Regions from separate parts of the Rhizobium ruizarguesonis genome, predicted to be linked through region 2. Evidence: riboswitches for the same ligand, from Rfam matches in the RefSeq annotation. Region 2 holds a riboswitch; each other region holds the start of a gene.
The links. A riboswitch is a leader RNA that binds a small molecule or an ion and turns the genes downstream of it on or off. The one in region 2 is predicted to bind cobalamin.

Region 1 (7,747 bases), on a different replicon from region 2:
TCAATTGCGCCATCAACGCCTGCCCTTCGCGGATCGCCTGCAGCAGATCGTGACAGGCCGTGTCCTTGCTCAGAGGGAAGATCGCCAGCAATCCGTCGCCCATGAACTTCAGGATCTCTCCGCCATACCGTTCGATCGGGTCGGACATGGCGTCGAAGTAATCGTTGAGCAGATGGATGACATCGTCACGCGGCCAGAGATCGGAGATCGCCGTAAAGTCGCGCAGGTCGCAGATCATGATTGCCGCCCCAACGGTCGCGCCGCTGCCGCGCGTCGTGACGCCCGACAGGATCTGTTCGCTCGCATGCGGTCCGACATAGGTCTGCAGCAGCGTGCGCGCCATGATGTTCTTCAGCCGGATTTCGCTGACGAGCGTCAGGGCCGGCAGCAGATCACGCAGGAAATCGACATGCTCGCTCGTAAAACCGCCCGGCCGGCTGGTCGAAAATGTCGCGACATGCCGTTTGCCGAAAGTATGCTCGAGGGGCCACGCGATATACTCTGTGAGGCCGTCATCGCGCAGTTCCTGATAGAATGAATCCTCGTCGCCTTCGGCTGTGCCTTCCAGCTGTCTACGCACCTCCTCCGATCCCTGATGGATCGCGTTGACGGGGCTCTTCAGGAACTCCGGCGTATTTTCGACACCATAGGCGAAAGTGTTGATCTTCGCCTCTGCCAGGCCTTCCTTCCAGAGGATGCGGGCGCCGATCCATTGCGGATGGTTCGTCCTGAAATGCAATGTCACCCGCGCCACCGGCACCCCTGCCGCCAGCAGCTTCTCGCACATTTCCACCAGGATATTGTCGATGAACCGCTCGCCGCGCGTCTCGTTCACCAGCCAGTCGAGAATCCGTCTTCTGCGGATCGGCCAGACGCCTTCGCCCGCTTCAACGGCAGCCCCGGCCTTGTTCAAAAAAGACGACATCAAAAACTCCCGCTACGCCACATCATCGGCGAGGATAGAATTTAGTTTCCGCTGAATGTGGGCGATGAGAGAGCAAATGATAAGAGGCAGACGGCGATCAAGCCTCAGAAATCCCAGTCCTCATCCTCGGTCGCCACCGCCTTGCCGATGACATAGGAGGAACCGGAGCCGGAGAAGAAGTCGTGGTTCTCGTCGGCATTCGGCGAAAGCGCCGACAGGATCGCCGGATTGACCTTGCAGGCCTCAGCCGGGAACAGCGCCTCATAGCCGAGGTTCATCAGCGCCTTGTTGGCATTGTAATGCAGGAATTTCTTGACGTCCTCGGTCAGTCCGACGCCGTCATAGAGCGCTTCGGTATATTTCGCCTCGTTGTCATAGAGTTCGAGCAGCAGCTCGAAGGCGAAATCCTTGATCTCCTGCTTCCGCTCGTCGCCGAGGCGTTCCAGCCCGCGCTGGAACTTGTAACCGATATAATAGCCGTGCACCGCTTCGTCGCGGATGATCAGCCGGATCATGTCGGCCGTGTTGGTCAGCTTGGCGCGGCTCGACCAGTACATCGGCAGGTAGAAGCCGGAATAGAACAGGAAGCTTTCGAGGAAAACGCTCGCAACCTTTTTCTTCAACGGATCACCGGAGCGATACTGCTCCATGATCAGCGTCGATTTCCGCTGCAGGAATTCGTTCTCCTCCGACCAGCGATAGGCGTCGTCGACATCGGGCGTCGAGCACAGCGTCGAGAAGATCGACGAATAGGAGCGCGCATGCACCGCCTCCATGAAGGAGACGTTGGAAAGCACCGCCTCCTCATGCGGCGTAGCCGCATCCTCCATCAGCCGGATGGAACCGACGCCGTTCTGGATCGTGTCGAGCAGCGTCAATCCGGTGAAGACGCGGACGGTCAGCTGCTGTTCGGCCGCCGTCAGCGTTGCCCAGGAGGGAATGTCGTTGGAAAGCGGCACCTTTTCCGGCAGCCAGAAGTTGCCGGTGAGCCGGTTCCAGACTTCGAGATCCTTATCGTCCTCGATGCGGTTCCAGTTGACGGCGCGCACGCGGGAAGCGGGTTTGATTTGCATGTTCATTAGGTGGTCCCTCTTGAGGAATATGTCTGGGCGCCCCTCATCCGCCTGCCGGCACCTCTCCCCGCCAGCGGGGCGAAGGGGATATGCCGCACCCTTTTCCGTCTTTTATTGCCGGTTCGTGTGGCAAGTCCCCTCTCCCCGTCAGAACGGGAAGAGGGTTAGGGTGAGGGGCAAATGCTCCGGAGCGAAATATCAAATCACAGCGTGCAGGATACGCAGCCCTGCACCTCGGTGCCGGACAGCGCCATCTGGCGAAGGCGGATGTAGTAGATCGTCTTGATGCCCTTCTTCCAGGCATGGATCTGCGCCTTGTTGATGTCGCGCGTCGTTGCCGTGTCGCGGAAGAACAAGGTCAGCGACAGGCCTTGGTCGACATGCTGGGTCGCCGCCGCATAGGTGTCGATGATCTTCTCCGGCCCGATTTCATAGGCATCCTGATAATAATCGAGATTGTCGTTGGTCATGAATGGCGCCGGATAATAGACGCGGCCGATCTTGCCTTCCTTGCGGATCTCGATCTTCGAGACGATCGGATGGATCGAGGAGGTCGAGTGGTTGATATAGGAGATCGAGCCTGTCGGCGGCACCGCCTGCAGGTTCTGGTTATAGAGGCCGGAGGCCATCACCGCCTTCTTCAACGCGGCCCAGTCTTCCTGCGTCGGAATGTGAATGCCTGACGTCTCGAACAGCGCCCTCACCGTCTCCGTCGCCGGCTCCCAGCGCTGCTCCGCATATTTGTCGAAATATTCGCCGGAGGCATATTTCGAGTCCTCGAAGCCCTTGAAGCTCTGGCCCCGCTCGACCGCCAGCAGGTTCGAGGCGCGGATTGCGTGATAGGTCACCGTATAGAAATAGATATTGGTGAAATCGACGCCTTCCTCGGAGCCGTAGAAGATGCGTTCGCGGGCGAGATAACCGTGCAGGTTCATCTGGCCGAGGCCGATCGCATGGCTCTCGTCATTGCCCTTCTCGATCGAGGGAACCGAAGAGATGTGGCTCATGTCGGAAACAGCCGTCAGCGCCCGGATCGAGGTTTCGATCGTCTTGCCGAAATCGGCCGAATCCATTGCCGCCGCGATATTCAGCGAGCCGAGATTGCAGGAAATGTCCTTGCCGAGATGCTTGTAGGAGAGGTCGTCATTATATTCGCTCGCCTCGCTCACCTGCAGGATCTCCGAGCAGAGATTGCTCATCGAGATGCGCCCGGCGATCGGGTTCGTCCGGTTCACTGTGTCCTCGAACATGATGTAGGGATAGCCGCTCTCGAACTGGATTTCGGCAAGCACCTGGAAGAATTCGCGCGCCTTGATCTTCTTCTTGGAGATGCGGGCTTCGTCCGCCATCTCGCGGTACTTTTCCGTCACCGAAATCTCGGTGAAGGGCACGCCATAGACGCGCTCCACGTCATAGGGCGAGAACAGGTACATGTCCTCGTTGTTCCTCGCGAGTTCGAAGGTGATGTCGGGCACGACGACGCCGAGCGAAAGCGTCTTGATGCGGATCTTCTCGTCGGCATTTTCGCGCTTGGTATCGAGGAAGCGCATGATATCGGGGTGGTGGGCATTGAGATAGACGGCCCCCGCGCCCTGCCGTGCGCCGAGCTGGTTGGCATAGGAGAAACTGTCTTCGAGCAGCTTCATGACAGGGATGATGCCCGACGATTGGTTCTCGATATGCTTGATCGGCGCGCCCGCCTCGCGGATATTCGTCAGCGACAGCGCCACGCCGCCGCCGCGCTTCGACAATTGCAGCGCCGAATTGATCGACCGGCCGATCGATTCCATATTGTCTTCGACGCGCAGCAGAAAGCAGGAAACCAGTTCGCCGCGCTGCTTCTTGCCGGCATTGAGGAAGGTCGGCGTCGCCGGCTGGAAGCGGCCGGAAATGATCTCGTCGACCATGTCGCGGGCAAGGGTCTCGTCGCCGCGCGCCAAGGCCAGCGCCACCATGCAGATGCGGTCCTCATAGCGCTCGAGATAGCGCTTTCCGTCGAAGGTCTTCAGCGTATAGCTGGTGTAATATTTGAAGGCGCCGAGGAAGGTCGGGAAACGGAACTTCTTGGCATAGGCCTGGTCGAACAGATCCCGCACGAAATTGAAGGAATACTGGTCGAGAACCTCCTGCTCGTAATAGCCCTCGGTCACGAGGTAATCGAGCTTTTCCCGGAGATTGTGAAAGAACACCGTGTTCTGGTTCACATGCTGCAGGAAATACTGCTTGGCCGCCATTCGATCCTTGTCGAGCTGGATCCGCCCCTGATCGTCATAGAGGTTCAGCATCGCATTCAGCGCGTGGTAGTCGAGCGTTTCCGCCGCTTTCAAAGGGCGTTCGCCGGCGGGATGAGCAAAAGTGTTATGCGGTTTTGCGCCCGCATCCCGCGTCAGAGTTGTTCCCGTGTCCAAAACCGTTCCATTCCGTGTTTGACGTTGGCGACATCCGCTTCTGTGCCCAGCAGTTCGAACCTGTAGAGGTAAGGCACCTGGCACTTCCTTGAGATCACGTCGCCGGCGAGCCCGTATGTTTCGCCGAAATTGCTGTTGCCCGCGGCAATCACGCCGCGGATGTGTCCTCGATTTTCCGTATCGTTGAGGAAACGGATCACCTGCTTGGGAACGGCATCCTTGCCGCCGTCGCCGCTATAGGTCGGCACGATCAGCACGAAGGGTTCGCGGATATGGAACGCGTCCGCGCCACTTGACGGAATGCGCGCCGCGCGCAGTCCGAGCTTGGCGACGAACCGATGGGTGTTCTCGGACCGGCTGGAATAATAGACGATCAGGCCCATCGCCTTTCCTCAGGAAAGCGCGCTGATCATGTCGGGACGGAAGCCGGCCCAATGCCGCTCGCCGGCGATGACGACAGGCGCCTGCATGTAGCCGAGGCTGCGGACCCGATCGAGCGCTTCGGCATCCTCAGAGATATCGACGATGTCATAATCGACGCCCAACCGGTCGAGGGCGCGGTAGGTGGCAGTGCACTGGACGCAGGCAGGCTTGCTGTAGACGGTAATGGTCATGATATTCCTCGTGACGACGCGATTGGGACGCAGGACATTGATCGGAAATCTGTCGATATCCGTCGAAAAATCTCTGGTGATTTGAGCTATGCGGCTGTTTAGCCGCTGGGCGTACTCCGCCCTCTACCTCTAGCGGGTGGCGGCCTGAACTGAGATACTGACATGACTTCACCCCGAAGTGGCTCAATGCGAAGGTTTCGGGGGCGGAGGCTCGGGCCCGCGAAACGCGATGCGGACATTCCCCGCAGCCATGCAACGCGACCTTCCGGACACCCCGCCCGTGGACGTTTCGTTCGAGGCAGGTCTCCTGGCTCACGGGTCAAAGCACCCTGCCCCAGCCTTCCCGGAGCATCATGCTCCAGTGACCTGAAATCGGACAGTTGCTCGCCGCTTACAGTTGCGGGGGCAGCTCCGGCATTGCCGCGCCATGATGGCGAAGCGCACCGTATTCCCGTCTTAGCCGCCGATCCTCACGAATCGACGGAACCTCGAACACTAGATATGGTACGCGAATCGCTGATTGCGTCAACAGATTGTTGTGGCGGCACAGCAATGGCGACAACGAATCGCCGTGCCTGTGTATGATGTGGATAACGAAGCGTTAACGGAAAAGCGCTGTGGAGAACCCGTTCATAAAAGGAGCCCGCAAAAGCCGGCTCCTCGAGATGTTGCGGAGATTTAAGCGCCCCTCACCGACCCATGGTCCGCAACACATGAGCGGCGGCGACCATGTTGACGAGCGCCGGACGCACTTCTTCCCATTTGCGGGTCTTCAGGCCGCAATCCGGATTGACCCATAATTGCCCATCGGAAAGCCGACCGCGGGCAAGCTGCATGAGCTCGGTCATCTCGCCGACCTCGGGAACGCGCGGCGAATGGATATCGTAGACGCCGGGGCCGATTTCGTTCGGATATTTGTAGCTTCGGAAGGCTTCCAGCAGCTCCATCTTCGAACGGGAAGTCTCGATGGAGATGACGTCGGCATCCATCGCGGCAATGGCATCGATGATCTGGTTGAACTCCGAATAGCACATATGCGTATGGATCTGCGTCTGGTCGGCAACGCCGGTCGAGCACAGGCGGAAGCTTTCCACCGCCCAGTCGAGATAGGTCTTCCAATCGGCCTTTCGCAGCGGCAGGCCTTCGCGAAGGGCTGCCTCGTCGATCTGGATCATCGCCGCGCCCGCCTTTTCGAGATCGATCACCTCGTCGCGGATCGCCAGCGCGATCTGCCGGCTGACATCTGCACGCGCAAGATCGTCGCGGACGAAGGACCAGTTGAGGATCGTCACCGGTCCCGTCAGCATGCCCTTCACTGGCTTTTCCGTCAGCGACTGCGCGTAGCGCCACCATTCCACCGTCATCGGCTTCGGGCGTGAGACGTCGCCGAAGATGATCGGCGGGCGGACATAGCGCGAACCGTAGCTCTGCACCCAGGCATGGGCGGTGAAGGCGAAGCCTGAAAGCTGTTCGCCGAAATACTGCACCATGTCGTTGCGCTCGAACTCGCCGTGAACAAGCACGTCGAGGCCGATCTCCTCCTGCCAGCGGATCGCCGATTCCGTCTCTTTTTTCAGGAAGACTTCGTAGTCGGCTTCGCTGATTGCACCCTTTGCATAGGCCGCGCGCGACTTGCGCACTTCCGATGTTTGCGGGAACGAGCCGATCGTCGTTGTCGGGAAGAGCGGCAGTCGCAATCGGTCACCCTGAAGCGCTTTGCGCGAGAGGAATGCGCGACCCCGGCGTTTCATCCTTCCGTCGATGCCTGCCACTCGCGCCGTAACTGCGGCATCATGAACCCTCGAGGAAGAGGCGCGGGCAGCGACGGCGCGCAAAGACGCTTCAAGGGCACCGATGACGCCGCTCCGGTCCAAGGCCCCGCTGCCGAGCACGGCAAGCTCGTCCAGCTTCTGCGTCGCAAAGGCGAGCCATGTTTTCAGCTCGCCATCGAGCCCTGTTTCCAGCTCGAGGTCGATCGGAACGTGAAGAAGGGAGCAGGACGGCGCGATTTGAAGTCGATGCTCACCTAACCTGGAAACCAACGGCACGATCCTGTTCAGGATGGCGTTGAGATCGGCCCGCCAAATGTTGCGTCCGTCGATGACACCGAGCGACAGCACGAGGCTGTCCGGCGCCTTTTCCAGGAGGATCTCGATCTGCTGCGGCCCGCGCACCAGATCGACATGAAGGCCTGCGACCGGCAACTTAAGTGCGGCCGGAAGATTGTCGCCCATATCGCCGAAAAAGCCGACAAGCATGATCTTGAGATCCGGCACTACTTCGCCGAGTGCCCGATAGGTCTGGCTGAGCGCGGCGCGCTCTCTGTCAGAAAGATCGAGGACGAGGCATGGCTCGTCGACCTGTACCCAGTCGGCACCCGCCGCTCTCAACTCGGCAAATATCCTGGCATAGACCGGCAGCAGCCGATCGAGCAGTTCGACCGTGCCGAACCCTTCCTCCGTGGATTTGGCGAGCTTCAGGAAGGTGACCGGCCCGAGAATGACCGGCCGCGTGTGAATGCCGAGCGCCTTCGCCTCCAGGAACGCCTCCAGCGGCTTGTTCGCCGTCAGCGTGAAGGGCTGGTCACGCCTGAGTTCCGGAACCATGTAGTGGTAGTTGGTGTCGAACCATTTCGTCATCTCCAGCGCCGGCACCCCGTGGCCGTGGTGGAGATGGCCGCAATCGCCGTGATGGCTCTCGCCGGTCGAGCCGCGCGCCATCGCGAAA
Region 2 (7,747 bases):
CGAGGTTGGCAAGTTCGAATGCCAATTTATCATCGAGAAGTGGGACGACATCATCCCCGATCTCGTTGCCGACAAATACGACGCGATCATCTCATCCATGTCGATGAGCCTTGAGCGGCGTCAAAAGGTTGCTTTTACCGAAAAATACTACAACAGCCCGTCGGTGTTCATCGCCCGGAAGGATTCGTCGATCAGTAACGTCAGCCCAGCCGCCCTCAGCGACAAAATTCTTGGGGTGACCTCGTCGACAGCGCAGGAATCCTATGCCAACCATCTTTATCCGGACATGAAGAAGACGGTTTTTCGCTCTTCGCCCGAATTATACAAGGGGCTGGCGGATGGGAGTGTCGACATTATCCTTGAGGATAAACTCGCCATCTACGACTGGATTGCCAACACCAAGGCCGGAAGCTGCTGCGAGTTCAAGGGGCCGGATCTGGTCGACATCACATATTTTGGCGAAGGCGCCGGCATCGCGCTGCGCCTGGATGACAAGGAGCGTCTGACGCGCCTGAACGAAGCGCTGAAGAGCATCAAGGCGGACGGGACCTATGACATGATCAACGCCAAATATTTCCCGTTCAGCATCCAGTAATTCACCGGCCGATTTTCGAGAATGCGGGACGGTCGGGCTGTTGCCCGACCATCCCTGTCTTCGGTCGTGAGCGCTACGCGGCTTTCGCGACCTCTCCGTGCGGATCGAGGATATATTTTGTCGCTGCTCCATGGTCGAAGCTCTCATATCCAGCGGCGGCATCGTCGAGCGGGATGACCTTGGCGTTGACGATATCGGCAATCGGCAGCCGGTCGTGGAGGATCGCCTGCATGAGCTGGCGATTATATTTGATCACCGGTGTCTGGCCGGTGTGGAAGGACTGCGCCTTGGCCCATCCGAGGCCGAAGCGGAGCGACAGATTGCCGTGCTTGGCAGCGTTGTCGACAGCGCCCGGATCCTCGGTGACGTAGAGGCCGGGAATGCCGATCGAACCCGCGGCACGGGTAATCTCCATCATCTGATTGAGCACGATCGCCGGCTGTTCCCCGCCGGAATGGCCGCGTGCCTCGAAGCCGACCGCATCGATGGCGCTGTCCACCTCGTTGATGCCGACGACCTGCGCAATCATGTCGCCGAGACGGTCGCTCTTCGACAGGTCGATCGGCTCGAAACCGACCTTCGCCGCATGCGCCAGACGGTCCTTGTTGAAATCACCGATCATCACGACAGCGGCGCCGAGAATGCGAGCCGAAGCCGCAGCCGCAAGGCCGACGGGGCCGGCGCCTGCCACGTAGACGGTCGAGCCGACGCCAACGCCTGCCCGCACCGCGCCATGAAAGCCCGTGGGCAGAATGTCGGAGAGCATGGTGAGATCCCGGATCTTCGCCATTGCCTTGTCCCGATCGGGGATCTTCAGCAGGTTGAAATCTGCGTAGGGAATGGTGACATAGCGCGCCTGTCCGCCGATCCAGCCACCCATGTCGACATAACCGTAAGCGCCACCGGCGCGGGCCGGGTTTACCGTCAGGCAGACACCGGTATCCTGGGACTTGCAGCAGCGGCAGCGGCCGCAGGCGACATTGAAAGGCACCGAGACGATATCGCCGATTTCGAGCATCTCGACGTCGATGCCTTTCTCGATGATCTCGCCGGTGATTTCATGACCGAGGATGAGGCCCGGCATCGCTGTCGTGCGGCCGCGGACCATGTGCTGATCGGAGCCGCAGATATTGGTCGAGATCACCTTAAGGATCACGCCGTGTTCGATGCGGCGGCCGTCGGGCGCTTCCAGCTTCGGGTCGTCGATGTCGCGAACTTCGACCTTGCCCGGCCGGAGATAGACGACGCCTCTATTTTTGCTCATGGATTCCTCCCACTTGTTTGAAAGCCTCGATCTGCAACCGATGCAGTCGATGGCGACTTCCCTCCGGCCTGCCTCCTCTGCAGCCCGGTGTCGACAACACGAGGATACCGCCGCACCGGGCGATATTCGAATTTTCAAAACGGACAGATTGGATGCAGAAGTGAAGTGAACGCCACGGTTTTTGCCTGTCGTTCCGCTCGTGACCGTCTGCCGCAATCCGTCGATCTGCTGCGTAAGAGCTGGTTTCCGGCTCCAGAATCTCCTTCCGATCCATCTCGATATCTTTCCGGATGTCTATCCGGCGATTTCCTTGAGGATTTCAGTTCTTCTACCGCTGCGGGGCAGCGCCGGCGTCGGGCCGGCTTCCCAATGGTCCATTTCGCCAGTTTGCGAGATAGCGCCTTGAACAGTACAAACAAACCATGCCTGACGGAAAACAGCGATCAAGAAAACGACATGGGTGCAACTCAAAGACGACAGTCGCAAAGTCGCAATAGCGCTGCGTAGCGGAAATAATTGATCCCGCGAATACGGCGGTTTTCCGGTTCGTCCCGGAAGATTTAATCGCCGCCTAAAGACTTTAGGCGCGAGGGGCGCCGGCTGCGGTTGAAGTCGACGGCCGTGTGCCAGAGCACGGCGCCGAGGATGATCGCGCCGCCGAAAAAGGTGGCGACGGGCGGCTGTTCGGAAAACAGCAGCCACACCCAGAAGGGCGTGAGCACAATTTCCATCGTGCCGATCAGCGCCGCCTCGGCCGGCGGCATCCGCTTGGCCCCGGCAAGGAAGAGCACCAGCGCGAGAGAGAAATTGGTCGCACCGAAGGCGGCGAGAACGACCCAGTTGTGCAGGTCGAGCGAGCCGACTGAACCGAACGGGGCAAAGATGGCCAGCGTCAGGAAAGCGCTGACGACGGTCGGAGGCAGGCTCGGCACGCCGGGATTGATGCGCGGAATGATGATGACGAGCGCGAAGGACGCCGTCATGCCGAGCGCCAGCAGATCTCCCACACCAGTGCCGCCGCCGATCGACGAGGCGACGATGACCGCGACGCCGAAGAGCGAGATGCCGCCGGCAATCAACGTCCGCCTGGAGACCCTCTCCTTGAGGATGACCCAGCCGAGCATGGCCGCGATGAAGGGCGCGGTCGCATAGATCATCGTCACATTGGCGACGGTGGTCATGTAAAGCGCCCCGATGAAGCATACCTGACTGAAGGTCTGGCATGCGATCATGGCAAGACCTGTGGGATGGAAGACGGATCGCCATTGCCGCCGTGAGATGCCCCCTTCGAGGAAAAGGCAGGGGATCAGCAGGAACAGGCCACCGAACAATGATCGCCAGGCGATCGCCGTCCATACGTCGGTCGTCAGGAGTCGCGAATAGACGCCGCTCGCGCTCCAGGCAAGTGTCGCGGCAATGATGAGAAGCACACCCTTCTCGTGCTCGCTGCCTGCGAGGCGTCTGGCCGGATTTTCAATTGTCACGCAGATATTCTCAAAGAAGGAAGTCGAACGCGGCTTATTTGTGCGTCAAGAATTGACATCAGGCAAACGAATAGTAGAGATAGCTGTCATCGATTTTTTTAATGGCTTCCCCATGCACGAGCCGATTGAGAGCGACCTGCTCAGAACCTTCCTGGTCGTTGCCGAGACTTCCAATTTCTCCGCGGCCGCCCAGCGCATCGGGCGGACGCAATCGGCCGTCAGCAGCCAGATCAAGAGGCTCGAGGAGACGATCGGCGAGACTCTCTTCGAGCGGGGCGCCCGCGGCGTGCTGCTCACGCGCCCGGGCATACAGCTCGTGCCCTACGCCCGCCGGATCATCGATCTCTTAAGCGAGGCCGCCGCGACGATCCGCAGCAAGCCGCTGGATGGGCCTGTGCGCATCGGAATTCCCGAGGAATACAGCCAGACGGTGTTGCCGGCGGCGCTCGCGGTTTTCGCCGTTCGCCACCCGGCCGTCGAGGTTACCGTGTCCTGCGACTATACAGTCCGCAACCTCGCCGCCCTCGAGCGGGACGAACTCGATCTGGCCGTCGTTTTCGACTGGAGCGATGAGACCAAAGGCGAGGTCATCTGCATCGATCCGACAGTCTGGGTCACATCCATGGTCCATCGGTTGCACGACATCGATCCCCTGCCCATTGCGACCTATCGCAACTCCACCTGGTCACGTGATTATGCGCTCCGGTCGCTGGAGCAGATCGGCCGCAACTACCGGATCGCATTCATTGCCGATACGGGCTCTGGGCTGAAGAACGCCGTGATCGCAGGCCTTGCCGTCACAACGCTGTGCCGCAGCAACATTCCGCCCGGCTGCCGGGAGCTGACTGCCGAAGACGGTTTTCCGCCGGTCGATTCCTCCAAGGTCGTGCTCCGTCGGAGCACTTACCGTTCCAGCGAGGCTGTGCGCGAACTTGCCGATATGGTGCGGGAAGCGTTCCAGCCTATGCCGGCGCTTCCGATGGTGTGATGCGGCGGCGCAAACGCCGCCGGGTCTCCGACGGGCTCTCGGAAAAACTCGCCCGGTAGCTTCTCGCAAAGGCAGAGGCTGAGTTGAAGCCGGTCGCTGCCGCGATGTCGGCGAAGGAGGCTGTCGTCTCGATCACCTTGCGGCGCGCCGCGTTCAGGCGCAGCGCGAGATAATGCACATGCGGCGGCGCGCCGATGCTCTGCTGGAAGAGATCCTGCAGATGCCGGGCGCTGACGCCTACCCTGCGGGCCAGCCGCGCGAGGACCAGAGGCTGCTCGACATGCTCCTCCATCAGCCGCACCGCCTGCGTCACGCGGGGATCATGCAGGCGCAACCCCGCCGAGGCTGCGGAAAGCTGCTCGTCCGCATGGAAGGAGGGCTGCTCGTAACGGAACAGCCGGCTGACTTCGAGCGCCAGCGAATAACCCTGCCTTCGTCTTATCACCTCAAGCATCAGGTCCACGGTCGGAAGCGAACCGGAGGTCGTCAGCCGCTTGGCATCGATGACGAAACGATCCTTGACGGCCCGCACCTCGGGATAGGCGAGCGCAAAATCCTCGTAATCCTCCCAGTGAACGGTCGCCGGCAACCCGTCGAGCAGGCTTGCCTCGGCCAGCAGCCATGTGCCGGATTCGATGCCCGCAATCATCGTGCGGTAGCGAGCGGCCTGCGAGAGCTGCATCTTCAGCGCCGGTGTCGCGCTGCGGCGCCAGTTGTAACTCGCAAGCACGAAGAGCGGCGCTTCGTCCCTGGTCGCCTGGAAAACCCCGTTAGCGGGTATCGCGATATCGCTGGTGGTCGGAACCGGCGCTCCGTCCGGCGTGAGCAGCCGCCAGCGATAAAGCTCGCTGCCGGAGATGCGGTTGGCGCCGCGCAGCGGCTCGATGACCGACGCGATCAGGATCAGGTTCGCATCCGGCAGGATAAGAAGATCGATATCGAGCCGCTCCGTCGATCGTTCCAGCAAGGCCACCTCCTCGGATTTCCGATAATGTATCAATTACCTCCAAAAATGCAAAGCATCGCCGCCGATCCTGTCGCGTAATGCAGACAAGACGAGGGAGAACAAAAACATGCCTCTTGCCATGAACCGCGATGTTTTCATCACCTGCGCCGTTACCGGCGCCGGCGACACGGTGTCCAAATCCAGCCACGTGCCGATCACTCCCAAGCAGATCGCCGATTCCGCCATCGATGCGGCAAAGGCCGGTGCCGCCGTCGTTCACTGCCATGTTCGCGATCCGGAAACGGGCGCCGCCAGCCGCCGCAATGACCTTTACAAGGAAGTCACCGACCGCATCCGCTCGGCCGATGTCGACGTCGTTCTCAATCTCACCGCCGGCATGGGCGGGGATCTGATCTTCGGGGATGTCGAAAGCCCCCTTCCCCTTAACCCCAAGGGCACTGACATGGCCGGCGCCACCGAGCGCGTCAGCCATGTCGCCGAATGTCTGCCCGAAATCTGCACGCTCGATTGCGGCACGATGAACTTCAACCTCGGCGACTATGTCATGACCAACACGCCGGCCATGCTGCGGGCGATGGCGAAGAAGATGACGGATCTCGGCGTGCGGCCGGAGATCGAGGCCTTCGACACCGGCCATCTCTGGTTTGCCAAGCAGCTTGCCGAGGAAGGCCTGATCGAAGATCCGGTGTTGATCCAGCTCTGTATGGGCATTCCATGGGGTGCGCCCGACGATCTCAATACCTTCATGGCGATGGTCAACAACGTGCCTCAGAGCTGGACTTTTTCGGCCTTTTCGATCGGCCGCAATGCCATGGCCTATCCAGCGGCAGCCGTTCTGGCGGGCGGCAACGTGCGCGTCGGCCTGGAGGATAACCTCTTTGTCGGCAAGGGCCAGCTCGCCACCAATGCTGAGCTCGTCGAAAAGGCTGTGCAGGTGGTCGAAGGCATGGGCGCCCGGATCATCGGTCCGGAAGACGTCCGCAAGAAACTCAAACTGACGAAGCGCTGAGGACGGCATGACAGGGATCAACAAGGCGGCATGCATCGGCGGCGGCGTCATCGGCGGCGGATGGATCGCGCGTTTCCTGCTGGCCGGGATCGACGTTGATGTGTTCGACCCGCATCCGGAGGCGAGCCGCATCGTCGGCGAAGTGATCGCCAATGCCGAAAAAGCCTATGCCATGCTGACCGGCGCACCCCTGCCGCCGCGCGGCAGGCTGACCTTCTGCGAGACGCTGGAAGAGGCTGTTGCCGGCGCCGACTGGGTTCAGGAAAGCGTGCCCGAAAGGCTCGACCTCAAGCGCGGTGTGCTGAACGAGATCGACGCCGTGGCACGACCGGACGCCCTGATCGGCTCTTCGACGTCAGGCCTGCTGCCGACCGATCTGCAGCGCGACATGAAGCATCCGGAACGCCTCTTCGTCGCCCATCCCTACAATCCCGTCTATCTGCTGCCGCTCGTCGAAATCGTCGGTGGCGAGAAGACCTCGGCGGCGACCATCAAGGCAGCGATGGAACGCTTGCCGCCGATCGGCATGAAAGGCGTCCACATCGCCAAGGAGATCGAGGCTTTCGTCGGCGACCGGCTGCTCGAAGCGCTCTGGCGCGAGGCCCTGTGGCTGATCCACGACGATATCTGCACCGTCGAGACGCTTGATGACGTCATCCGCTACTCTTTCGGCCTGCGATGGGCGCAGATGGGCCTGTTCCAGACCTACCGCATCGCCGGCGGCGAGGCCGGCATGCGCCACTTCCTCGCCCAGTTCGGCCCCTGCCTTGCCTGGCCCTGGACCAAGCTCACCGATGTCGTCGATCTCGACGATGCGCTGATCGAAAAGATCGGCCAGCAATCCGACGAACAGGCGGCCGGCCTGTCGATCCGTGAACTCGAACGCATCCGCGATGAAAACCTCGTCGGCATCCTGCAGGCCCTCAAGGGCGGCGATGGCGGCAAGGGCTGGGGCGCCGGCAAGCTGCTGAAGGACTTCGAGCAATCGCTCTGGGTACAAGGCGGCGGGACGACGACGTCTTGCGACCCGTCGAAGCCGCTGAGGCTCGTCGAGACGAAAGTCAGCCCTGCCTGGGTCGACTATAACGGCCATATGACCGAACACCGCTACCTGCAGGTTTTCGGCGATACCTCAGATGCGCTGCTGCGCCTCGTCGGCGTCGACGTCGCCTATGTCGAGGCGGGACACAGCTACTACACGGTGGAAACCCACATCCGCCATCTCGGCGAGGCGAAGCTCGGGCAGGCGATTCATTCGACCTGCCGGATCCTCTCCGTCGACGACAAGCGGCTGCATGTCTTCCACACGCTTCACGATACGGCGACGGGCGAGGCCATTGCCACCGCCGAGCACATGTTGCTGCATGTCGACAGCAAGGCCGGTAAGGCCACGCCGGCGCCGGCCGTCATTCTCGACAAGGTCAAGGCGATCGCCGAAGC
Region 3 (7,747 bases), on a different replicon from region 2:
CTGCAGCGTCTGGGTCGATTCATCCTTTTCGATCTCATCGACGAAGACGGCGTCCTTGCCGGCGCCGAAGGACTTCTGGAACTTGGCCTCGTCGCCCTGCCAGTAATCCGATGTGGTGTCGCTTTGACCGACATTCAGGCCTTTTGCATCCATGACGAAGATTTCCGTGATCTTGCCGCCGGAAGCCTCCTTCTTTCCCTGAAGGAATTTCGACAGTGCATTGTTGAGCACGCCGTCGATCATCGAGTGGTCTGAGCCATCGACTTCGGCACGCCACTTCTTGTCGAGGGCGTCGATATCTGCCGCACTGAGATTGGCGTTGGTAGCGTTCTGCGCCTTGATAGCCTCGATGATGGCAGGGTCGTTAAGCCAGGGCTTTACATCGCTTGTCACGTAGTCGGAGATCGGGGCAAGCTTGGCATCCTGCGCCATGGATACGCCCATGGGCATGGCAAATGCGGTGCAGGCCAAAAGAAATGCGGGCACGATTTTCTTCATAAGCGTTTCCTTCCTGATTATAGGTTGCTGAGAACTAAGGCTTATCGGATGCAGACGACGTCAGAACTCCTCCCAGGCACCGGGAGCAGCGGCAACGGCGGCACTTCCTGCATGACGCTGCGCGAAGGCTCTGGGCTCGGGACGAGCTTGGCGGGCGGCTTGAACGGGTTTGGGCTGGCTGGCGGTAGACGCACCGACGACGAACCTGCCGGCCGAGTCCTGCAGAAGGCGTCCTTGCGACAGCAGTTCGTGGCAGGCCGCGTTGGTTTCCTCGACCATTGCCGCGTTCTGCTGTGTCGTCTGATCCATCTGGTTGATCGCACTGTTGATTTCCTGCAGACCCGTCGCCTGTTCGCGATAGGATTGGACGATGGAAGCGATGCTATCGCTGATGCGGTTGATCTGTTCCTCGATCTTCAGGAGTGCGTCACCGGTTTCGTTCACCAGCCCGACGCCCGCGGCAACTTCCTGGCCGGATACGTTGATCAGGTTCTTGATTTCCTTTGCGGCATTTGCCGACCGCTGGGCGAGTTCACGCACTTCCTGCGCAACGACCGCAAAACCCTTGCCGGCCTCGCCGGCGCGCGCCGCCTCGACACCGGCGTTCAGCGCCAGCAGGTTCGTCTGGAAGGCGATTTCGTCGATGACGCCGATAATGCGGCCGATCTGGCTTGACGAGGTTTGAATCCGGTCCATCGCGCCGATCGCATCGCGCACCACCGTCGCCGAGACATGGGCGCTCCGCTTTGTCTCCTCGACCAACTGCCCGGCATTTTCAGCCCGTTGCGACGATGTTCTGACAGTGGTGGTCACCTCGTCCAGTGCCGCAGCGGTCTGTTCCAATGCTGCTGCCTGTTGCTCGGTCCGTCTTGCGAGCTGATCCGCGGAGGTCGCCAGCTCGCTCGAGCCGGTTTCGACAGCCACGGAGGCGGTCTTGATCTCTGTCAGAGCGGCTGCGACCGCATCGACCATGTTGTTGAAATCCTGCCGCAATTTATCGAATTCAGGACCGACATCGGCCAGATGTATCGAAAAGTCGCCCGCGGCGAGCTGTTCCAAGGCATTTTCAAGAGCGTGCATCACCAGCCGCTGCGTGTTGCTGGCCTCTTCCGTCAACATTGCGTTGCGCGCCCGCTCGGCGTCGAGCGAAGCACTCTGCTCGGCGGCGGCCTGCTCTCTTTCGACCTTGGCAATCGCCTCGTGGCGGAAAACTTCCAGGGCCCGCGCCAGAAAGCCGATTTCATCGCCGTTTTCCCTGTAGGTGACGGGTGAGACCAGATCGCCTTTCTGCAGCGCGCTGATCCGTTCGCTGATCACCCTGATGGGCCGGCCGACCAGGCTGCGCATGGCGAGAAGGAAGGCAACGACGGCCATGGCGGTGATCGCGGACTGCGTGAGCAGCGAAATGAGAACTTTCTGCCTGACTTCGGAAGCGATTTTTTCGACGGACCAGTTCGTGACGATGTAACCGGTGGCCTTGCCCGACTTATCCAGCGGGAGCGGCGCGATGATCGTCACGACGCCGGCAGATATTCTACCGTCATCGATGGTGGTCTTTTCCGGTTTCGCGCTGAGGCTCTTCGCCAGATCGGTTGGTGCGGGCAACCCACTAACGCCATCGCGCGCCCAGGTATCGACGGCGGCAGGTTCAGCGTTGAATGCGGCAAACTGCACGAGATCGAGCGAGGGGTCGTCGCGATAGAGCGAATAAGCCTCTCGAACGGCGTTCGCCTTCCCCCATTTCACGCCGCCCGCTGCCAGAGATGCAAATTGCTCGGCATCCTTGGACCAGTTCGCCTTGGCGCCATCGATCAAGGCCCGGGTTTCGTACATCCAGGTATAGGTGGCGAAAGCGGAAATGCCGCAGAGGTTCACGGCAACGATAATCGCCGCCAGCTTGGCGGTCAGAGGCATCGTCTTCAAAAATTGGAACATTCCGCGGCGGCCTAGAATTGCGGCTCAGTCGGACATGTTCCCGACTGGCGTATCAATACGGGCATCGACGCTGACGATCACATCACGAGCCCTCATGCCCATGTCCGAATTGCGACCCAAAACGCGCAAACGCAGTGTGTATTTGATGTGTGAATAAATCATAAAGTAGAATGGGGTGCTGGGGTACACGCGGGTCATTTCACCCTGGCGTCTGCCGGCGCCGAGTCTTGCGAACCGGCGGGTGAGGAATGCTTCCATCGCGCCAGGCAGATCTGTCTCGATCAGCTATTTTCCGCCACGGCCTCTTCGGGCTCGGCGTGCCGGCGCTTGCGGCCACGCGCCGTCAGTTCCGCCCCGGCATCGCGCGGCAGGCGCAGGAAGGTGATACAGGCCAGCGCCGAAATCGCCGAGACGCTGAAGAAGGCGACGTGGAAATCCGAGACCAGCAGCCTGCCGTCGTGAAAGCTGCTCGAAATTTCGAGGATGCCGCCGGCGATCGCCACACCCATCGCCATGGAGATACGCTGGGCAACGGCATTGATCGCGGTTGCCTGGCTGCTGTCGGCGTCGTCGACATCGCCGAAGGCCATGGCGTTGACGCCCGAGAAAGCCATGGAGCGGAACAGGCCGCCGATCAGCAGGCAGGCCATGATCAGGAACAGCGGCGTCTCGGCGGTGAAAAGGCCGTTGATGCCGAGGAAGATCGCCGCCAGCAAAGTGGTGATTGATATGACGGTGCGGAAGCCGAACGCCTTGAAGGTGCGCGAGGCGGCGAATTTCGAGCCCATGGAGCCGAGCGCGCTGACGAAGGTGACCGAGCCCGATTGCAGCGGCGTCAGGCCGAAGCCGAGCTGCAGCATCAATGGCATCAGGAAGGGCAGGGCGCCGAGCCCCATGCGGAAATTCGAGGCGCCGAGGATCGCCGCCCGGAACATCGGGTAACGGAACATCTTCGGGTCGAGAAGCGGATTGGGTGCGCGGCGGGCATGCAGGAGATAGAGGAGGCCGGCAAGGATGCCGATTGCAACCGTGGCATAACCGTAGATGACGGGCACGGCCGGCAGGCTGATCACCGACAGGCCGAAGACGAAGCCGGAGAAGCCTATGCCGCAAAGGCAGAAGCCGGGGAAGTCCATCGGCCGCGGACTGCGCGGCTCGACCGCCGGCAGGAAACGGGTGACGAGGATGATGCCGAGCACGCCGATCGGGACGTTGATCCAGAAGATCCAGTGCCAGGTGAGGTAGGTGGTGAGGAAACCGCCGATCGGCGGACCCATGATCGGGCCGATCAGGGCGGGGATGGTGAGCCAGGCCATGGCATCGACGAGTTCGTGGCGCGGTGTTCCCCGGACCAGCAGCAAGCGGCTGACCGGCGTCATCATCGAGCCGCCGGCGCCCTGAATCAGGCGCGAGACGACGAAGGCTGTGATCGAGTTGGAAAAGGCGCAGGCGATCGAGCCGATCATGAAAACGAAGATCGCCATGCGGAAAATGTTGCGCGCGCCGAAACGATCGGACATCCAGCCGCTGATCGGGATGAAGATCGCCAGCGCCACGAGATAACTCGTGACGGCAAGCTTCAGCGCGATCGGCGAGGTACCGATATCGGCGGCGATTGCCGGCAGGCTGGTGGCGATCACGGTGGAATCCATCTGTTCCATGAACAGGGCGACCGCAAGGATCATGGGCGTGAGGCGGGGCACGGGCAACCGAAATGCAAAGAGAAAAAGTGCGGCGCCATGGGCGTCGGTCAGGATCGGTTTGTTTCTAAGGCAGCAATGCGCCTCTGTCCATGAAATCGATGTCGCATGCAGCGTATCGGCGGCGTCATGCGGGCCGCCTTGCCGCAGCCGCGCTTTCCTGAAATAGATGCGCCGTCAGGTGCCCGCCGGTAAGGCGGGAGAATCGGGAATCCGGTGCAAAGCCGGAACGTGCCCAACGCTGTAAGGCCGACGTTTGCCGCTTCATCACGCCACTGGCTTCTTGCCGGGAAGGCTGCGGCAGACGAATGACGCCCAGTCAGAAGACCGGCCTGGCAAGATAGACCGATCCGCGCGGACGGCGGGGCGGTTGCGTTGTTGGGGATTTGACGATGCGACCCTTTGATGAGGATGCCCTTTCGGTGGCGTCCGGTTTTTCTTTGGCCGAACGCGAGGCCGTCTATCATGCGATCATGACGCGGCGGGACGTCCGCAGCCAGTTCCTGCCCGATCCCTTGCCGGACGAACTTGTGCAGCGGCTGCTGACGGCCGCCCACCACGCGCCCTCAGTCGGCTTCATGCAGCCGTGGAATTTCATTCTGGTGAAAAGCGCAACCGTGCAGGCGCGCGTCCGGGATGCTTTTGCGAGGGCCAATGAGGAGGCGGCGCTGATGTTCGAAGGGGAACGGCGGCAGGCCTACCGCTCGCTCAAGCTCGAAGGCATTGTCGAGGCGCCGCTCGGCATATGCGTGACCTGCGATCCCACGCGCAGTGGCAGCGTAGTGTTGGGGCGCACGCACAATCCGAGGATGGATAGCTATTCCACAGTCTGCGCCATCCAGAACCTCTGGCTTGCGGCGCGGGCGGAAGGGGTCGGCATCGGCTGGGTCAGCATCTTTCATGAAGGCGACCTGAAGAGCATTCTCGGCATACCCGAGCATATCGAGGTGGTCGCCTGGCTCTGTGCCGGTTTCGTCGATCGGCTCTATGACGAGCCGGAACTCTCCGTCAAAGGCTGGCGGCAGCGGCTGCCGCTCGATGAACTCGTCTTTCATGATGGATGGGGACGGAGCGAGCCCTAAATCAAGCGCGTCGCATCGAAGATGCATGTCGTAGTCCCAAAACCGCTGCGCAGTTTTGGGTGGCATGATTTGATATCACTGCTGTTGTGGCTGCGGGCCAGGCGTTGCCGGATTGGCGAGGTCGATCGAGCCCTGATCGCCGGCCAGAAACTGCGGGCCGACCTGACGGACGCGGTTCTGCGTGGGATCGTAGGGGCGCTCGGGAACGGATGGTTGCGGCGCGGCGGCATCCTTCGCCGGGGGATTGGTGCGGATGGTGGTGATGGAGCCCTGCTGCGGCGGTTCGCTCACCGCCTGCTTGGAGCGCATCTCCTCATAATAGGCGGTGAGATTGCAGGCGCAGGAGGATTTTTCCCCGGGCGTGCGGTTCTTGTAGGCAAAGGCATTTTTCATGGCGCTGTAGGGCGTGCCCGTTGCGACCGAGATCATGTTCGAGGCTTCGGTGCTCGTCACGTCACGATAGAATAGTTCGGTCTCGATGCCCGGGCACATCTTGGCGCAGGTCTGGGCGTCGCGGCCGAAATCGACCGACGTGGCGTTCGAGCTGATCGGGAAGAAGCCGCCGTCGCAGCTGCGCACGCACATGGTGCTGACCGGAGATAGCATCTCGGCCCGCGGCACGCCGTAACGCGGATCGACCTCGTCACCGCCGCCGAGCGGAATGAAGGTATCGGTGCGCATCGCCTGTTCCTCGACGCTCGGAGCCGGTTCGTTGGCGCTGCGATCGCTCGGGGCATAGAAGTTTTCGCTGTTGCAGCCATTGCGCTCGAGAGCGGCAATCAGTTCGCGCCGCGCGCCGTCATCGGCGCCGTTCTGGCCGGCCAGCTCGTCGCGGCGGTCCTGGAGATAGCGGATGTTGTCGATCATGCGGGCTTCGGACTGCGAGAGCTCGGCGCAATAATCGGCATTCTCGCCGCCGATGACGACCATGCTGCCCGAGGTGCAGCCGTTGCCGCGCAGCTCGTTGCGGACCTTGCGCAGCTCGAGGTTCTGCTCGGCCATGGCGCTGGCATATTGGCGCACTTCCGGGCCGTTGTTATTGCCGATCGACCGCGGCAGGTCGGCCAAGCGACCGCGCAGATCCTCACAGATAGTAGTTGTCTGCGCCGCGGCGGGCGCTGCGAAGGCAAGGAGGAGGGCAAGAGACAGGTTTCGGCGTTTCACGGCGTCGTCCCGGAATGAGCAAAGAATCGATCGGTCGATTGCGGCCTCGATAGCCGCGCGTTGTCTCTTAGCGTGTTTCTCTTAATAAGCTTGGAGATATTCCTAGCGCATTTTCGCGATTTTATCCAGCAAATGCGGGTGGTCCCTCTGTCGGGGAATCTGCTGTGCCGCCAAAAGCGGGACCTCCTTCTTTCAATTTTCCGGCGCTTGATTCTTCTTCTCGTTCGCCAGCATATCGGCAAGCTGTTGCGCGACATCAGGATCCGGCACGACTGGCCAATGCCGCGCTTGCGGCGCCGGTTGGGTTTACAGGCGACCGCGGGCACGGTATCGGCCAGCCACTTCGGCGGGCGCGGCCAAGGCGAGAAGGACGGCGAAAATGACAGACATTTCCAACGAGCTCCGCTCCCCTGCAGCGACAGTCGGGATACCCGAAGCCCAACACGGCCTCCACGTCTTCGTGGACGGTTGCTATGAACCCGGTTCCGGGCACGGGGGCTGGGCATTCGTCGCTTATCGTGATGCCGCGGAAATTGCCTCTGGCTTCGGTGGCGTCGAAGACTCCGCCAATAATTCGATGGAATTGACCGCCGTCCTCAAGGCGGCAATCTGGATCAACAGCGATACAAGCGGCGAGCCCGCGACCATCTGGTCCGATTCCGTCTATGCCGTTAAAGGCTGCAACAGCCGGCGGCATATATAGAGGAACAACGGCTGGAGGAAAGGCAACCCCAATGGGAATGCCCGAAACCGAACGATCGTCAATGCGGAACTCTGGAAAGCAGTCGATCTTCGACTATCCCAGAACGCCCTGGTGACCATTGCCTGGTGCAAGGGCCATGCCGGCATTGCCGGTAACGAACGCGCGGATGCGCTTGCGGATAGAGGACGCCTGTCGTTACGGGGTGATTGATATCTGCTTGATATCAACCGGCTGCAGATGCTCGGGACAAGCCCGAGCATGACGAAAGAGGAGTTGGCCGACTTTGTCGGGAGTCTGAGTCGGCTCACGCCGGCTGCGATGCCTCGACGACAGCGAGTGCCGCCATATTGACGACGCCACGGGAGGTGACCGAGGGGGCGAGAATGTGGGCGGGCAGGGCGGTGCCGAGCAGGATCGGCCCAACATGCAGGCCGTCCGTCATCGACTTCACCACACCGAGCGTGATGTTGGCGGCATCGAGGTTCGGGAAGACCAGGAGGTTCGCCTCGTCGTGCAGGGTCGTGTCCGGCATGACGCGCTTGCGCAACGCTTCAGTGATGGCGCTTTCGCCGTGCATCTCACCGTCGACCTCGAGGTCGGGCGCGGCTTCGCGCACGAGCTGCAGGGCGTTGCGCATCTTCGTGGCGCTTTCGGATTCACGCGAG

Region 1: linked by a shared signal. The riboswitch ahead of nrdH (glutaredoxin-like protein NrdH) and the one ahead of fdhA (formaldehyde dehydrogenase, glutathione-independent) in region 2 are both predicted to bind cobalamin.
Region 3: linked by a shared signal. The riboswitch ahead of bluB (5,6-dimethylbenzimidazole synthase) and the one ahead of fdhA (formaldehyde dehydrogenase, glutathione-independent) in region 2 are both predicted to bind cobalamin.

The regions. Positions count from the first base shown of each region.
Region 1 covers NZ_CP071678.1:4,493,361-4,501,107, forward strand. Annotated here, with positions in the region: gene J3P73_RS22020 (adenylate/guanylate cyclase domain-containing protein) at 1-925, opposite strand, end outside; gene nrdF (class 1b ribonucleoside-diphosphate reductase subunit beta) at 1,030-2,004, opposite strand; gene nrdE (class 1b ribonucleoside-diphosphate reductase subunit alpha) at 2,202-4,406, opposite strand; gene nrdI (class Ib ribonucleoside-diphosphate reductase assembly flavoprotein NrdI) at 4,385-4,789, opposite strand; gene nrdH (glutaredoxin-like protein NrdH) at 4,799-5,020, opposite strand; cobalamin riboswitch at 5,301-5,526, opposite strand; gene metE (5-methyltetrahydropteroyltriglutamate--homocysteine S-methyltransferase) at 5,710-7,747, opposite strand, start outside.
Region 2 covers NZ_CP071681.1:544,130-551,876, forward strand. Annotated here, with positions in the region: gene J3P73_RS33620 (ABC transporter substrate-binding protein) at 1-595, shown strand, start outside; gene fdhA (formaldehyde dehydrogenase, glutathione-independent) at 669-1,859, opposite strand; cobalamin riboswitch at 2,079-2,279, opposite strand; gene J3P73_RS33630 (DMT family transporter) at 2,420-3,343, opposite strand; gene J3P73_RS33635 (LysR substrate-binding domain-containing protein) at 3,456-4,331, shown strand; gene J3P73_RS33640 (GlxA family transcriptional regulator) at 4,306-5,331, opposite strand; gene bcoG (3-dehydrocarnitine:acetyl-CoA trimethylamine transferase BcoG) at 5,405-6,307, shown strand; gene J3P73_RS33650 (carnitine 3-dehydrogenase) at 6,315-7,747, shown strand, end outside.
Region 3 covers NZ_CP071678.1:2,751,564-2,759,310, reverse strand. Annotated here, with positions in the region: gene J3P73_RS13660 (cache domain-containing protein) at 1-498, opposite strand, end outside; gene J3P73_RS13655 (HAMP domain-containing methyl-accepting chemotaxis protein) at 559-2,433, opposite strand; gene J3P73_RS13650 (DHA2 family efflux MFS transporter permease subunit) at 2,715-4,118, opposite strand; cobalamin riboswitch at 4,296-4,483, shown strand; gene bluB (5,6-dimethylbenzimidazole synthase) at 4,526-5,215, shown strand; gene J3P73_RS13640 (DUF2865 domain-containing protein) at 5,291-6,379, opposite strand; partial or broken gene J3P73_RS13635 (ribonuclease H family protein) at 6,759-7,292, shown strand; gene J3P73_RS13630 (NADP-dependent malic enzyme) at 7,387-7,747, opposite strand, start outside.